DNA from 2 places in the Alteribacillus bidgolensis genome. Region 1 is predicted to be linked to the other one. Evidence: riboswitches for the same ligand, from Rfam matches in the RefSeq annotation. Region 1 holds a riboswitch; the other holds the start of a gene.
The links. A riboswitch is a leader RNA that binds a small molecule or an ion and turns the genes downstream of it on or off. The one in region 1 is predicted to bind lysine.

Region 1 (7,737 bases):
TGCTAAAAAAGGTGCTGATGTTGCAGCTGATCTTTCTGTACGGCAACGCATGGATATTTTAAATAAAACGGCGTCTTATATTGAAGGCAATTTAGAAGATTTTGCTACTACGATTGCATTAGAAGGAAGTAAAACGATAAATGAAGCTAGAAGTGAAGCAGCCAGGGCTGCAGAAACGATCCGTCTTAGTGCAGAAGAAGCCAGACGGTTAAAAGGAGAATCTATAAATTTTGACCAAATGCCGGGTAATGAGGATAGAATGGGTTACTATTTTCGCTTTCCGGTAGGAGTTATCGCAGCCATTACACCGTTTAATGATCCCTTAAACCTTGTAGCTCATAAACTAGGACCGGCAATTGCTGCTGGAAATGCCATCATTGTAAAACCTGCTACGGAAACACCTTTAAGCGCCCTGAAGTTAGCGGAAGCATTTATGAAATCAGGCCTTCCTAAAAAAATATTAACTGTTATAACCGGCCGTGGCCGTGATATTGGAGACTCATTGATTGAAAGTAAAGATGTTCATATGATTAGTTTTACAGGTGGCTTAGAGACAGGAGAAAAAATCTCGAAAAAAGCCGGCTTAAAAAAATTATCAATGGAGCTTGGCTCTAATTCACCGGCGATTGTAAGAAGAGATGCAGACATAGAGCTTGCTGCAGAAGCAACAGTTTCAGGAGCTTTCGCAGCAGCTGGCCAGAATTGTCTCAGTGTCCAACGAATATATGTGGAAGAAGAAGCATATGACGCTTTTAAGGAATTATTCCTCGAAAAAGTAAAAGACGTTAAAACCGGTAATAAATTATCTGAGTCAACAGATATGGGACCGCTTATTAATGAAAAAGAAGCAATGCGGATAGAAAATTGGGTTAACGAAGCAGTTGACCAAGGCGGAACACTTCTGAGCGGCGGGACTAGAGATGGAGCACACTACGAACCTACTGTTTTGGAAAAAGTTCCAGAAAAAGCTAAAGTGGTGAAAGAAGAAGTTTTTGGTCCAGTTGTTCTTTTATTTAAAGTTAAGGATTTAGATGAAGCAATCGATCGAGCGAATAATGTGAATTACGGGCTTCAAGCTGGTATATTCACTTCCAATATTAATGCGGCATTAAAGGCTTCAAAAAAACTCCATACTGGAGGCGTAATGATTAACGACAGCAGTGACTTCCGCATAGATGCAATGCCTTTTGGGGGTGTGAAAGGTTCCGGTCTGGGAAGAGAAGGCGTTGAATTTGCTGTTAGAGAAATGTCAGAGGAACGAATTGTATGCTTTAAAATAACTGAATAAATTCATTGGGGTGCTATTCAATAAAGAATAGCACATCCTTTTCTATAGAGACAGAAAGGACAGAAAGGGGTGGCAGACTTGTTTTCTAAAGAAGAATATCTAACAAGAATGAATCATACAAAGCAAAAAATGATGGAATATGGAGTGGAAGTTCTCCTTATCTCTAATCCTTCAAATATGTTTTATTTAACAGGCTACAATGCTTGGTCTTTTTATGTGCATCAAATCTTAGTCGTTATGATTGATGAGGAGCAGCCCATTTGGATAGGAAGGGAGATGGATGCTCATAGTGCAAAAATCACAACTTGGTTAGACGAGAATCATATCATTCCTTATCCAGATGAATTTGTACAATCAACGATTAGGCATCCGATGGATTTTGTTGCCAATATATTGAATGAAATAGGCCAAGGAAATCGTAAAATCGGCCTGGAAATGGACGCTTTTTATTTTACGGGCATGTGTTATGAGCGAATCACTCAAGGACTTCCGAATGCCGAATTTAGGAATTTCAGCACTTTGGTTAACTGGGTGCGTTTAATAAAATCTGATAATGAAATTGAATGCATGAAAAAAGCAGCAAAAATTTTAGAAAATGCGCTGCATGCTGCATATTATACTGCTGATGTCGGGATGCGGGAAAATGATGTAGCAGCAGCTATTTATCAAGCTCAAATTAGCGGTACTGCAGAATTTGGCGGAGACTACACATCGATCGTACCGATGATTCCCACCAGTGAAAACACGGCAAGCCCCCATTTAACTTGGACAGATCGCAGGTACAAACATGGTGATTATTTAACGATCGAAATTGCTGGCTGCTATCGCCGTTATCACACTCCAATGGCAAGAACAATGGCTATAGGAGAGGCACCAGACAAAGTAAAAGATCTGGCAGAGGTGGTTGTAGAGGGTATCGAAACGACTATGGATGCTATAAAACCAGGGATGACTGCAGAAGAAGTTGAAAGCATCTGGAGCAAAACAATAGCAAAACGAGGTTATTTTAAGGAGTCTAGACTTGGCTATTCGATTGGTTTAAGTTTTCCACCTGATTGGGGTGAGCACACAGTAAGCTTTCGAAAAGGTGACCGAACGATATTACAGCCGAACATGACCTTTCATTTAATGCCTGGAATATGGCTTGATAATTATGGAGTAGAAATTACGGAGTCTATAAGGATCACGGACAATGGCTGTGAAACGTTTGCAAACGTTCCAAGAGAACTTTATATCAAAAAGCCATCCAATATATCAGCCATGACTAGAGCTCATAAAGAACACACAGGTTCCTAACAAGCATTTCCGTTCTCTGTAGTGGAAGATATCCGCTGCAGATTTTTTCACGATTAAAATTTCATACAGAAACTAACCCAGATGAGTAGCTGCCAAAAGCGAGGACGTGCTGGTATGAATAAATAGTATAAGCTTTATCTAATAAGCAAAATACTGTTCAGTCGGCACTTTACATGTTAGCATATAATAGTGAAAATAAGATAAGGTGAGGTTTGCAGGAAGGCGGAGAGAATATATATGAAACAAACCTACCTTGGGATTACCTCTTTTTTGGCAGTTGTCATCTATTTAGTGAGTGTATTTTTCCCTTCACAAATACTTACTTCTATATACAGTTCTATTGCTTTTTTATTATTACTGTCAGCATTAAAAAAAATGAATGGAGCCAATCGGTTTGTAGTATTACTTCTTTTGATCAGTGGAAGTATACTTTTTTTATTTTATAACGTTTCTTTTTTGGAGGCACTATTTAGTTTTGGAGAAAATCTGAACCTATTAGGATTATTTTTACTCATCCCTTTATTTGGGGTATTAATGTCGGAAGCTGGTTATTTACAAGCTTTACAAACAGCTTTACGCAAAAGAGAAAAAAGCAGACAAGCTCATCCTTATCGCCTTGGCTACATATTGACAGCCTTTATGGGATCATTACTTAATTTGGGTTCTATGCCGCTTGTATATAAAATAGGTTCCGAAAGTTTTTCTTCCTTTGAAAATAAGAAGTTTGGATTAACACTCTTAAGAGGATTTGGCTTTTGTATGCTGTGGTCGCCTTATTTTGTCAATGTGGGGCTTGTTCTCATTCTATATGAGCTGACGTGGCAAGAAGTAGGGGGATATGGATTTCTCATAGCTGTCGTCTATACAATTCTCGTTGCGGTTTTTTATCCATTTATAACATTTTCTAAAGAAGAATATATACAAAATGATTCGAAATCAAGAAATAATTTTTATCACGGTACGTCTCCCTTAAAAGGTTTATCTTTTTACATTATAATATTATTATTTTTATCTATTGCTATAGAAATAGTATTGCCAGTAAACATGTTAACGGTCGTCTCGATTCTTGCTCTTGGATATCCGCTCGTATGGTCCGTTTCGATAGGGACGGCACAGGGATATTTACAAGCTGCTTTTCATCACATTTCTCATTCTTTTGAACGTTTAAACAATGAGATTGGTATATTTATAACAGCTGGTTTTTTTGGAGAAGCGCTGGCTAGAAGTAATGCCGGAAACTTACTTGCTGACGCAATTTTATGGATTTCCAAAGGTATTATCCCTTTGTTAATTCTTATTCTTATAGTAAGTGTAATGTTTCTAGCTTTTATCGGTGTTCATCCTGTCATTATTGTCTCAGGGCTTGGCAGCTCTTTAACTCCAGAACAATTTGGGGTTCCTCCTGCTTTTATGGGAATATTGCTTTTGTGCGCTTGGACTTTATCAACCCAAATATCGCCATTTTCCGGCTCTATCCTCATGGGAGCGCACTTAATGAAGGAACGTCCATGGAATATTGTGAAAAAAAATGCAGGATTTGCCTTCACAGCTCTTATCGTATTTACATTACTTTTAACTGTTTTTGAGTGGATTCAAGCAAGATAGCTTCGTTAACAAGAAAGGAAGTATGATGAATCAACAAAATAAAATATGGATCAATTACTTGTTTGTCATTGGTGTAATGGTTTTATGGGGATTAAATGTAGTTGCTTTAAAAGTATTAGTTGCATACATGCCTCCTGCAAGCATGCAGACCTTACGTATTATGGTTGCTGGAGCTATTATAGTGATTATAATGTTATGCTGTAATGAATGGCGAAAGATTTCTAGAAAAGAACTAAAGCATATTGCGGCAGCCTCAGTATTTGGTGTAATTGGCCACCATTTTTTCTTAGCTTTGGGTCTTATGAGTACTTCTGCGGTTAATACGTCTTTAATTCTAGCGCTTGTTCCATTAACTACCTCCCTTTTAGCAATGATAATACTAGGAGACCCGGTGACAAAAACTCGATTTTTAGGAGTAGTGTTAGGTTTTATTGGTGTCGGACTGTTAACCATTGCAGGATCTGGCAGTCAAGTCAGCGGTCTGTCATCTGGTGATGTACTGATATTCTTAAGTATGTTTTCACAAGCAGTCAGCTTTATCTATATAAAAAAAGCGACCACTACGCTGCACCCGCGAGCTATGACAGGTTTTATGTTTTTAATTGGGTCGGCAGGCCTTCTGCTTATCAGTTTGTTTATGGAACCGGGCGGGATAGCACAAGTATTTAAGGCTCCTTTATTTGTCTGGCTGATTTTTTTTGGCTCTGCTGTACTGGCTACTGCTTTAGGGCACCAGCTATTTAACAGCTCCATTCAGAAGATAGGAGCTGGTGAAACAGCAGTATTTAATAACCTTGTTCCATTCTTCGGATTAATAAGTTCAGCTGTCCTTTTAAAAGAAACGGTGTATCCTGCTCAACTGACAGGCTTCATTTTTATAGTAGGAGGCGTTTTATTAGGTACGGGGTACGTGGAGCAAAAGTGGATCAATTATCGACGCAAAGCACATCAGCATTAAGATTGGCGTTTTTTCTTCGGTACCGGGTCAAAGCCACCAGGGTGAAAAGGGTGACATTTACAAACTCTAACGATGGTTAAACATCCGCCTTTAACAGCACCGAATCGTTCAATTGCCTCTTTACCATATTGTGAACAAGTAGGATAAAAACGACATGTCGGGGGAGTGAAAGGAGAAATAAATTTCCGGTAGAAAGATATAAAGGTAAGGAGAATGATCTTCAAGAGTTAACACCCCTTTTAAGTTATACTATTCAAAATATAGAATATTCATATTTAGCTGTAGACACCAAAAGAAAACGGACTGTTTCTTCCAAACAATAAGGAAGAAACAGTCCATTTTAAATTAACTAACGTAAAATGTTGTTTTTGGCCGCAGAGTAGAGCGGAGCATATTCATTTCTTCCTCATTCAACCGAACCATTGGGAGTCTTACATCCCCTGATATTATCCCCTGAATTTCTAAAGCAGCTTTTACAGGGGAAGGGCTTGGAGCTGTAAACATTGATTTCATGGTAGGAAGCAGCTCTCTATGGCGTTTGGAAGCATATTGGGGATGACCATTTAAAAAGCTTTGCACCATATCCTGCATTTCATTACCGATAATATGGGAAGAAATAGAGACTACCCCAGCTCCTCCAATAGACATTACAGGAAGTGTTAAACTATCGTCTCCGCTGTATAAAAGGAAATCTTCAGGTGTGTGTTCGATGATATATGCCATCGCATCTAAATCACCGCTAGCCTCTTTAACGGCCATAATATTTTCTGTTTCAGCCAAACGAATAATTGTTTCAGGTGTGAGGCCAGCAGCACTTCTTCCGGGAATATTGTAGAGCATAACCGGAAGCTGAGTAGACTCGGCCACTTTTTTGAAATGCAGATACATACCTTCTTGAGATGGTTTGCTATAATAAGGAGTAACTAGCATGACTGCATCTACGCCGGTTTTTTCCGCTTTTTTTGTTAATTCTATCGAAGCTTTTGTATTATTACATCCCGTACCTGCAATAACTGGAACGCGTCCGTTTACTACTTTTACGACATGCTCAAAAAGCGTAAGTTTTTCTTCTTTTGACAAAGTAGGAGATTCACCTGTCGTTCCTGCTATAACTAAGCTGTCTGATCCGTTAGAAATAAGATGGTTTACTAACTTTGTCACTGCACTGTAATCTACTTCTTCGAGATTATCAAATGGTGTTACCATTGCTGTACTAATTCTTCCAAAATTCATTTTCAATCACCCTCTGTTAGAGATTAAAGTCTCGTTAATAACAATTTACAGAGGAGGGCCGGTTCTCACCGGAAAATTCAAAGTTACGCAAAAAAACAACAATGAGAGCCTCATTGTTGCATGAACGTTCCAGCTATAAACAGAACCGTTTATGCGTGAGATAGCCCTCCATATAGCATCAGCATGCTATATGACAGTTTCGTACTTATTAAATACGAAACCAGCATCCAACTCATGAGAAGTTGTCTGCTTCGGCAAATCCCCCTTTCAGCAAAAATCACTGGACCTCATGTTCCTCCTAATGCTTACTCATGGTCTTTGCGCCTCTAACCTCACTTCTTATAAAGAAGTAGGAAATTAATTTATAATATTTTCGTTACTGAAAACTTTACCAGACCATGAATAGAATTGCAATTGATTTAAAAAAAATTACTAAAAAAATTTTATATCAATCAAACTGTTGTTCACAGAGGGAAAAAGTAAGATCAGTACTTTTTGTTGACGTTCTTCTACATCATAGAAAATTAGTAAGAGTACTTCTGCTATATCTTGACCGACAAAATTCCTGCTAAAAAATTCGCAGCGGAGAAGCCCACTTCCTCTGAAAACCGGGGTGGTGTCCATTTCTGTAGTAATTTAGGCGTTTTACAATGTCTAGAGGGACTGTAGCAAAAGGTTAGATGGTTATTTGGCAACTGGAATATGTGAGACTCCTGTTAAAAATAGGACATTATGATTACCTCGAAGGTTTGCATACAAGAAGACTGAACCGTCGTCCGCGGCAAAGGACACTACGAGTACGAGCAAAGAGAGTTGGAGTAGATGCCGCCCTTGTGCCCTGAGGGTGAAAGTGAGTATATTCCAGCTGCGCTTGCCGAAAATTGACTTATGGGTTAACTCCCCTATTGTTATAACCCATTATCAAATAAAATGTCTTTATACGTTTCATCCATTGTTTTGTCAACATAAAACAAATTGTTTAAATGAGTTTGCATTTCCTGACAATGGTTATTAGATTTAAAACAATCAGAGGCATTTGTTTTTGCCATCTTCAACTCATAAGCTGCACTTAACTGAACTTCTTTGAGCGGCTCAAAAGCGTTTGGTACGTCAGATGTAATATCATCTGTCTTCTTTAGCATTTGATTTAGCTGTTTTTGTACCCAATACTCATTAATATCATTTCTTTGCACCTCATCAGCTACCTGACGTAAAGAGCGATGAAAATAGGTGAGATAATCCTCATATTCATTAGCTGCATTTTTAAGTTTATCATTTACTTGATAATCTTTCTTTTGTTCATAGGAACTAGGTTCTGTTTTTAACTCTGTGTTTTCACTCTGTTCCTTTTGTACAG
Region 2 (7,737 bases), 3.1 Mb from region 1:
AGCTATTGGGTATTGACGCGAGTATATCCGGTATGAGACCGGAACTTTCACAAACGATTGTTCAGTTAGGGATTTCTTTTAAACACATTGCTAAGTTTTTAACATTAGAACAAGCTCTTTTACACCATTCAGAATACACTTCTTGAACTACCACCACTTAGCTAACGCTTGAAGTGGTAGATTCCTGCGAACACTCTCGTAATCGAAAGTTATTTTAGCAGGCTAACTCCGCAGTCCCTGCGGTTAATACTCATCGTTCGTACGTTGAACTCAACCTTCCTGCCTACTGCTTGGATTTCGCTTTTCAGCAGAGAGGGGCGGTTGAACGTTGAAGATTTCACCTGACAGACGAATTTCCTGTCAGAACCTCATATCCTCCGTTTTCAAAGAGCAATCTGTACAGGAATATGATACCATACGAAGCTTGTTTTGCTACGCAAAAAGGTGATTCATCTCCCCCTTATTTTTGGGCTACGCCCTGTACAAAATGGAAGAGGGGGTCTTCTCGCCTAAAACGATAAATCAACCAAATCTGTTGGCTCTTGCTGACAGATTTATTTGTGTAAAATTAATGGATCGTTTATGATGAAAGGGTTGAGTTATTTGATTATGAAGGAGAAAGGGTTTATATAGATGAGTAAGCTAGAGGAAGAAATACAATCTCGAAAAACGTTTGCTATTATTTCTCACCCTGACGCGGGGAAGACCACTTTAACCGAGAAACTTCTTTATTTTGGAGGAGCCATTCGAGAAGCTGGTACTGTAAAGGGAAAGAAAAATACAAAGCATGCAACCAGTGACTGGATGGAAATTGAAAAACAGCGCGGTATTTCTGTTACCAGCTCTGTTATGGAATTTCACTATAAAGATCATCAAATTAATATACTAGACACTCCTGGACACGAAGATTTTAGTGAAGATACCTATCGTACGCTGACAGCCGCTGACTCTGCTACGATGTTGATTGACGCAGCAAAAGGGGTCGAGGCCCAGACCAAAAAATTGTTTAAAGTCTGCAGTATGCGGGGTATTCCTATTTTTACATTTATCAATAAACTCGACCGGCAAGGAAGAGATCCATTTGAACTCATGGAAGAAATGGAAAACCTGCTCGGCATTCGCTCATACCCAATGAACTGGCCTATTGGTATGGGAATGGACTTTTATGGTATATATGACCGTCATTCCAAAAAAGTAGAACTTTATAATGCAGACAATCCTTCTCATGTGGAGATCAAACAAACGAGCGGTCCGGATGACCCGATGCTTGATGAAATGATTGATGCTTCTCTGCTTGCTCAATTCAGAGAAGAAATGGAACTCTTGGACGTAGCTGGCGACCCTTACGATGAACGTAAAATTAAGAGCGGCGAATTAACTCCTGTATTTTTTGGGAGTGCTATATCTAATTTCGGGGTGCAGAACTTTCTCGAACACTTTTTGAACCTGGCTCCTGCACCTGTTGGCCGTGATAGTGATCAAGGATATATTGCACCGGCACAAGACAACTTTTCGGGTTTTGTATTTAAGATTCAAGCGAACATGAATCCAAAACACCGTGATCGCATAGCTTTTTTACGTATAACTTCTGGTAAGTATACGCAAGGAATGTACGTAAACCATGTCCGCCTTAGCAAATCAATGCGTTTAGCGCAGCCTACTCAATTTTTAGCCCAGGACCGAAATATTGTAAAAGAAGCCTATGCCGGAGATATTATTGGATTATATGACCCAGGCACCTTTCGAATTGGAGACACATTAGCTGACAGCAGTGATTTTCAATTTGATGAAATGCCTCACTTCTCTCCAGAACATTTTGCAGCTATTTCAGTGAAAGATGCCATGAAGCACAAATCATTTGAAAAAGGCTTACAGCAGCTGACTGAAGAAGGTGCTGTTCAGTTATTTCAAACGTATAACAAATATCCTGAACAGCAAATAATAGGTGTCGTAGGGGTTCTGCAATTTGAAGTGATGGAATATCGCTTAAAAAATGAGTATAATGCAGATATTCGCCTCGAAAAACTGCCTTTTTCGATTGCACGGTGGGTCAATGGAGATCCGGACGAATTAGAAACCTTTAAAAAACGCCAGAAAAACCTGGCTGTAGACAGAGATGGAAGAATGGTTGCTTTATTCGATAATGAATTCCAAATGAATATGACAAAAGATAAATACCCACAACTCACCTTCTACGAAAACTCTTATATGAAATAATAAATTTCTTTATACTCGGAAGTCCTTATCACTGAAAATCTTAATGAAACAATAAAATCTTCCGGTAAAAAAACACGACTAAACGAATATAGCGTTTTAGTCGTGTTTTTTAATTAATTCCACCCATAACTTCAGGAATAACGGTCCCTTCTCTGGTCTCTACAGCTCCAAATAAAAGCAAAGCTATAAATACCGCCCATATTATTGCATTATTGAAAGTCACTCCATCAAATGAAGAGTTGTTATTCTCAAACATTCTATAAAAATCATCCTCTCTTTTATCTACTTAACCGCTGCCATCACATCACAACCGTCATTTCGCCATTTTCTTCGCTTTGTTACTAGACCCGTTCTTATAATCTCCTATAAGGTGAACTTCCACCGTAGGTTCTCCTCGGTATATTTTTAACCGTGTTCACTTTAAGTTTCCCTGTAACAAGTAAGACTGCTCCGATAATATCTAAATTATGTCCATTTAATAAATCAGCTACCGTGTATGGGGGCAAAGATGAGTTATTTTTATTATGGTTATTATTAAACATATTGAAATGCACCCCCATTTTCACCATGTATGAATGAATTAGAAGGTGCAATATAAAAATATCTTAATACTCTAAAACGTATGAAACTACCTTTTCTTGTGCATTTCGTGTTACCCTATTGTAAATGAGAATTGAAATGCGTGTGCATACTAGCTATTCTCATTAAGAATCCAGCCACTGCTTATTTTATGCAGCTAAAAAGATGTTTTTTAATATAGTTTATACTGAGGTGACAACTATGAACGCAGTAGCAATTGATATGGACGGAACCCTTTTACATTCCGAAGGATTTGTTTCAGAGAAAAATGCACAAGCACTAAAATTGCTTCAAGCAGAAGGACATAAACTTATTATTGCAACGGGACGAGGACTGCCAGACGTAGAACGCTTACTTGGATCTGTAAACGTTACGCCGGATGGAATTGTTTCTTTAAATGGAGCCAGAGTGTATTGGGAAGGAGAACCGATTCAAGAATCCTATATGGGTCAGCAAGAAGCAATTAACTTGGTAGAGTGGCTTAATGACAATGAATATTACTTTCACATTTACACTGACAAGGGTTTATTTTCCCCGACAAAATCCCGAGAGTTTTTTATGAATGACTTGAACATATATACACAGGACAAAGAAGGCGGAGAAGAAATAAAAGAAGCCATTCGCCGAAGAGCAGATGGTCATCACAGGCAAGCCAATATGAAAGAGCTGCACTCTTCAAGTATGATTGTTGATTATGACCTTACCGTTTATAAGTTTCTTATAGTATCAATGCTTGAACAGAAGCTGGATATATGCCGGAAATCCTGGGGAGATAAGCATAATGTGCTTATTACTTCCTCAGGACGTGATAACCTTGAGATTATGCATCCGAATACACAGAAAGGAAAAGGACTTCTTCACATTGCAAATCATGCAGGGCTAGATATATCCTCTACTTTTGCGATCGGTGATAATTATAATGACCTTCCACTTTTCAATGCTGCAGCGACCAGTATTGCCATGGGCAATGCCGAGGAAGATGTAAAACGAGTAGCTACCCATGCAACAACTCACCATGACATTGACGGGGTCGCCTATGCGATTGAAAATTTTATTTTAAAATCATCTAACCTTACTATCAAAAGCAGTGAAAAAAATCAGTTGCCATAAGCGAAGGCTGTTGATATAATTTCTCGTGGTCCTCAAAAAAGCCAACCGCGTGGAAATATTTTACTAAACAAACATACATGACGAAATGACTTCTGCTTTGTGAACTACAACCCAAAAGTATTACACTCCTGTAAATTGGTTTTATTTGTCAACAGGAGAAGATTTATATGAACGCAGTTATTATATACGTTTCTTTTTACATGAACACTTGAGCGGATGAATTCTGACGTTACAAATTTTGATCTTTTAGAAACAGCATACGAAGAAATAGAATAGAAAACCTCATCCCGCTGGTGAGGTAGAGGCGCGAAATGAAAAAAGTATGCTCTGGGAGAAGGGTTGTATCGACTGGAGACAAAAAGGTTCATTTGCCGAAGCCGGCTGAGCCTGCATTGAATAAGTGCGGGACTGCCACGATGCTTTTCGTGGAGGACTACTATAAAACGGGATGACCGTTCTACCTGCTTGGTAATGGAATCCGAGCAGGTTTTTTTGCATAAGCTTTAGAATAATTAGAAAAACTCGACTTACCGCCGAGTCCTATGGCGGAAGTCGTAGTTTTGCTTATATTTTGATCCTTTAACAAAGTAAAACATTCTTAAAGTACAATGAAATAGAAAGGAGAATAGTTGTAATGAACGAGCCGTCTATTCTGTCGCTGCTCCCCCCTATTCTTGCTTTATTAATGATTGTTGCGACAAGAAAAGTTCTTCCTTCCCTGGGTGTTGGGATTATTATCGGTGCTTTAGTTCTTAGCGATTGGTCAATCACCGAAGGAGCTGTCCTCATTTGGGAAATATTTGCCGGCATTTTTGTAGCAGATGGTTCTATCAATGACTGGGAATTATATATTATTTTCTTTTTACTTATTCTCGGCATCATGGCAGCTCTCATAAGTTTTTCGGGCGGAAGCCGTGCATTTGGGGAGTGGGCGTTAAAACGAGTAAAAACGAGGATAGGAGCACAGCTTGTGACCTTGCTATTTGGTATCCTTGTTTTTATTGATGATTACTTTAACAGTTTAACAGTCGGTCAAGTAAGCCGGCCGCTAACAGACAGGCACCACATCTCTAGAGCAAAGCTTGCATATATTGTTGACTCTGTCGCTGCACCGATTTGTGTAATCGCGCCCCTATCGAGCTGGGGAGCCTACATTATTACCATCATTGCGGACATTCTCAGCAGTCATAACCAAACACAATACGGAGGCCTTCAGGCATTTCTCTACATGGTGCCTATGAATTTTTATGCTATGACTGCTCTTTTATTCGTTTTTCTAGCCATCGTCTGGAAACTTGACTTTGGTCCGATGCGTACCCATGAAAAACGTGCCATCATGCATCATCAAGTGCTTGACCCTGATCGTACTGGTGTACCTGGTGAACAATCTCAGCATCTAGACGAGCATAAAGGAAAAGTTCGTGATTTAATAATTCCTATACTCGTTCTCATTGCCAGTACGGTTGTATTTATGATTGTAACGGGTGCACAAGCTGCTGATGAAGTAACAGCCTTATCGGTTTTTGCTGAAACGGACGTAGCAAGTTCCCTTGTTTACGGCGGTTTAATTGGACTTGGGGTGACTGTGCTGCTTACTTTGACAAAGAGGCCTGCTGTTACTGGTTTTATCAAAACCGTTTTTGCGGGGATGCAATCAATGCTTCCTGCTATTTATATTTTAATTCTTGCGTGGATTATTGTTAGCATTATTGATCAGTTAGGAACCGGCCAATATTTAGCCGACTTTATCGATGGAACCATTCCTTTATTCTTGCTTCCAGCACTTCTGTTTTTACTAGCAGGATTTATGGCATTTTCTACTGGAACGTCGTGGGGGACATTTTCTATCTTACTTCCCATTGCTGGTGAAATAGCAGCGGCTTTGGATATCTCTTTAATCCTGCCTATGCTTGCAGCCGTTCTGGCGGGTTCTATTTTAGGCGATCATTGTTCGCCTATTTCTGACACCACTATTTTGTCATCAACAGGGGCAGGAAGTCATCATATTGATCACGTAATCACTCAGCTGCCTTATGCTTTTTTCTCTGCTGTAGGTGCATTTGCTGGCTATCTCATTCTTGGTGCAACGGGAAGTACACTTACAGGACTTACTGCTGCACTTCTCATAACAATTGGTATTGCTTTTCTCTTTAAAATAACAAGGAAACCTATAGCAGACGAAAACAAAGGATAATAAACATGGATTTGTCATATAATAGCCCAAAGCCGACTAATGCTTTGGGCCGTTTAAATATGAGCAAGAAAGGTAATAGAAAGAGTAACGCTACTGCACGTTATTTATATTTTATGGGGGGCATAAGCAATGGAAGTATTGTTTATTATTGTTGTGGTCATTATCGTAGCCGTTTATTTCTCTCCATTCTTTTTAGAAAGCTTGCAAGCATCTTTTCCTTATTTTAATACATTAATGAGAGTACGTTATACAATAATCTTTGGCGGCATTGGATTATTGTACGGCATAGCAGGAGATGTATTAGATATCACAGATATCTTTTTTGGTATGATTGCAGGAAGTTTTGTTGATTTCCTTCTTCGCGGCGGCGAAAGATCTCCATCGCCATAATGTATGTATAGAAAAACACAGCATGTCACTATGAAAAGGAAACCGCCTAAAAATACCACTTTCATGCAGCAAAGGCATCAACGTCACTAGTACATCCTGTATGTTAAAATGTCGTTATTTTACTAATAGTTTACTTTCTTACACTAAAGAGACCCTCTCCCAACATTATTGGAAGAGGGTCTCTTTGGAATTTATTAAACTGTTTTTGGTACGAGGTTAAAGCAGCGCTTGTAAATCCATTCGTAATCTGCAACCTTAAGGTCACGAGGGTTTCCTTCAGTCTGCGGATCGTTTTGAGCTTCTTTTGCAAGACGCTCTACCATATCACTGCTTACTCCTTGTTCTTCGAGGTTAGGGATATCTAGATCTTCTACAAGATCGTACATCCAGTTTACGGCTGCTTTTGCTGCTTCTTCTGTTGTCATGTGGAAGGTATCAATACCAAACGCTTTAGCCACACGTGCGAAGCGTTCTGGTGCACCTTTCCAGTTATACTCCATCACAGGACCCATCATAGTAGCAACACATTGGCCGTGTGCAACTGGGATGATTCCGCCAAGCGTTTGACTCATTGCGTGGGCTGCACCAGCAGATTCACTTCCATAAGAAAGTCCGGCAAGCATAGCTGCTTGAGCCATTCCGTAGCGTGCTTCAAGGTCTGTTCCATCAGCATATGCACGGCGGATATATTTAGCAGCATATTCCATAGCCATTAGGGCTACAGCGTCTGTAACAGGCTGTGCAAACTTCATGGTATAGCACTCTACTGCGTGTGCAATAGCGTCGATACCGGTCATAGCTGTTACATGCGGAGGCATGGATACATGAAGTTCGGGATCAATAATAGTAAGGTGCGCTGCAATAAGAGGACCGCCTGTATTAAATTTAAACTCACGCTCTTCATCAGTGATAACCGCCCACTGCGTTACTTCAGAGCCCGTTCCTGCAGTAGTAGGGATTGTAGTAAGCGGTGGAATACGATTTTCAAGCGGCTTCTTCCCTTCTGCTGCTTCATAATCAAGGACAGTGCCTTCGTGTGTTGCTTCCACACCAATTGCTTTTGCTGTGTCCATAGAACTTCCGCCGCCAACAGCTACAAGTCCGTTACATCCTTCATCTTTATAAACTTTAGAGCCTTCTCCGATCAAACGTACAGGAGGGTTTGGCTCTACTTTATTAAAGACAACTACTTCAACACCTGCTTTTTCAAGGTTTTCAACAACTGGATTAGTAACTCCTGCATTGTA

Region 2: linked by a shared signal. The riboswitch ahead of CEF16_RS18880 (Na+/H+ antiporter NhaC family protein) and the one ahead of dapA (4-hydroxy-tetrahydrodipicolinate synthase) in region 1 are both predicted to bind lysine.

Annotation. Positions count from the first base shown of each region.
Region 1 covers NZ_KZ614149.1:708,441-716,177, forward strand. The annotation lists gene CEF16_RS03725 (aldehyde dehydrogenase family protein) at 1-1,288, shown strand, start outside; gene CEF16_RS03730 (M24 family metallopeptidase) at 1,367-2,584, shown strand; gene CEF16_RS03735 (hypothetical protein) at 2,822-4,189, shown strand; gene CEF16_RS03740 (DMT family transporter) at 4,212-5,147, shown strand; gene yidD (membrane protein insertion efficiency factor YidD) at 5,144-5,371, opposite strand; gene dapA (4-hydroxy-tetrahydrodipicolinate synthase) at 5,493-6,380, opposite strand; lysine riboswitch at 6,534-6,717, opposite strand; gene CEF16_RS03755 (hypothetical protein) at 7,289-7,737, opposite strand, start outside.
Region 2 covers NZ_KZ614149.1:3,800,323-3,808,059, reverse strand. The annotation lists gene CEF16_RS18895 (STAS domain-containing protein) at 1-146, shown strand, start outside; gene CEF16_RS18890 (peptide chain release factor 3) at 634-2,217, shown strand; gene CEF16_RS23910 (hypothetical protein) at 2,327-2,473, opposite strand; gene CEF16_RS18885 (Cof-type HAD-IIB family hydrolase) at 2,998-3,906, shown strand; lysine riboswitch at 4,198-4,350, shown strand; gene CEF16_RS18880 (Na+/H+ antiporter NhaC family protein) at 4,541-6,100, shown strand; gene CEF16_RS18875 (hypothetical protein) at 6,230-6,490, shown strand; gene gbsB (choline dehydrogenase) at 6,685-7,737, opposite strand, start outside.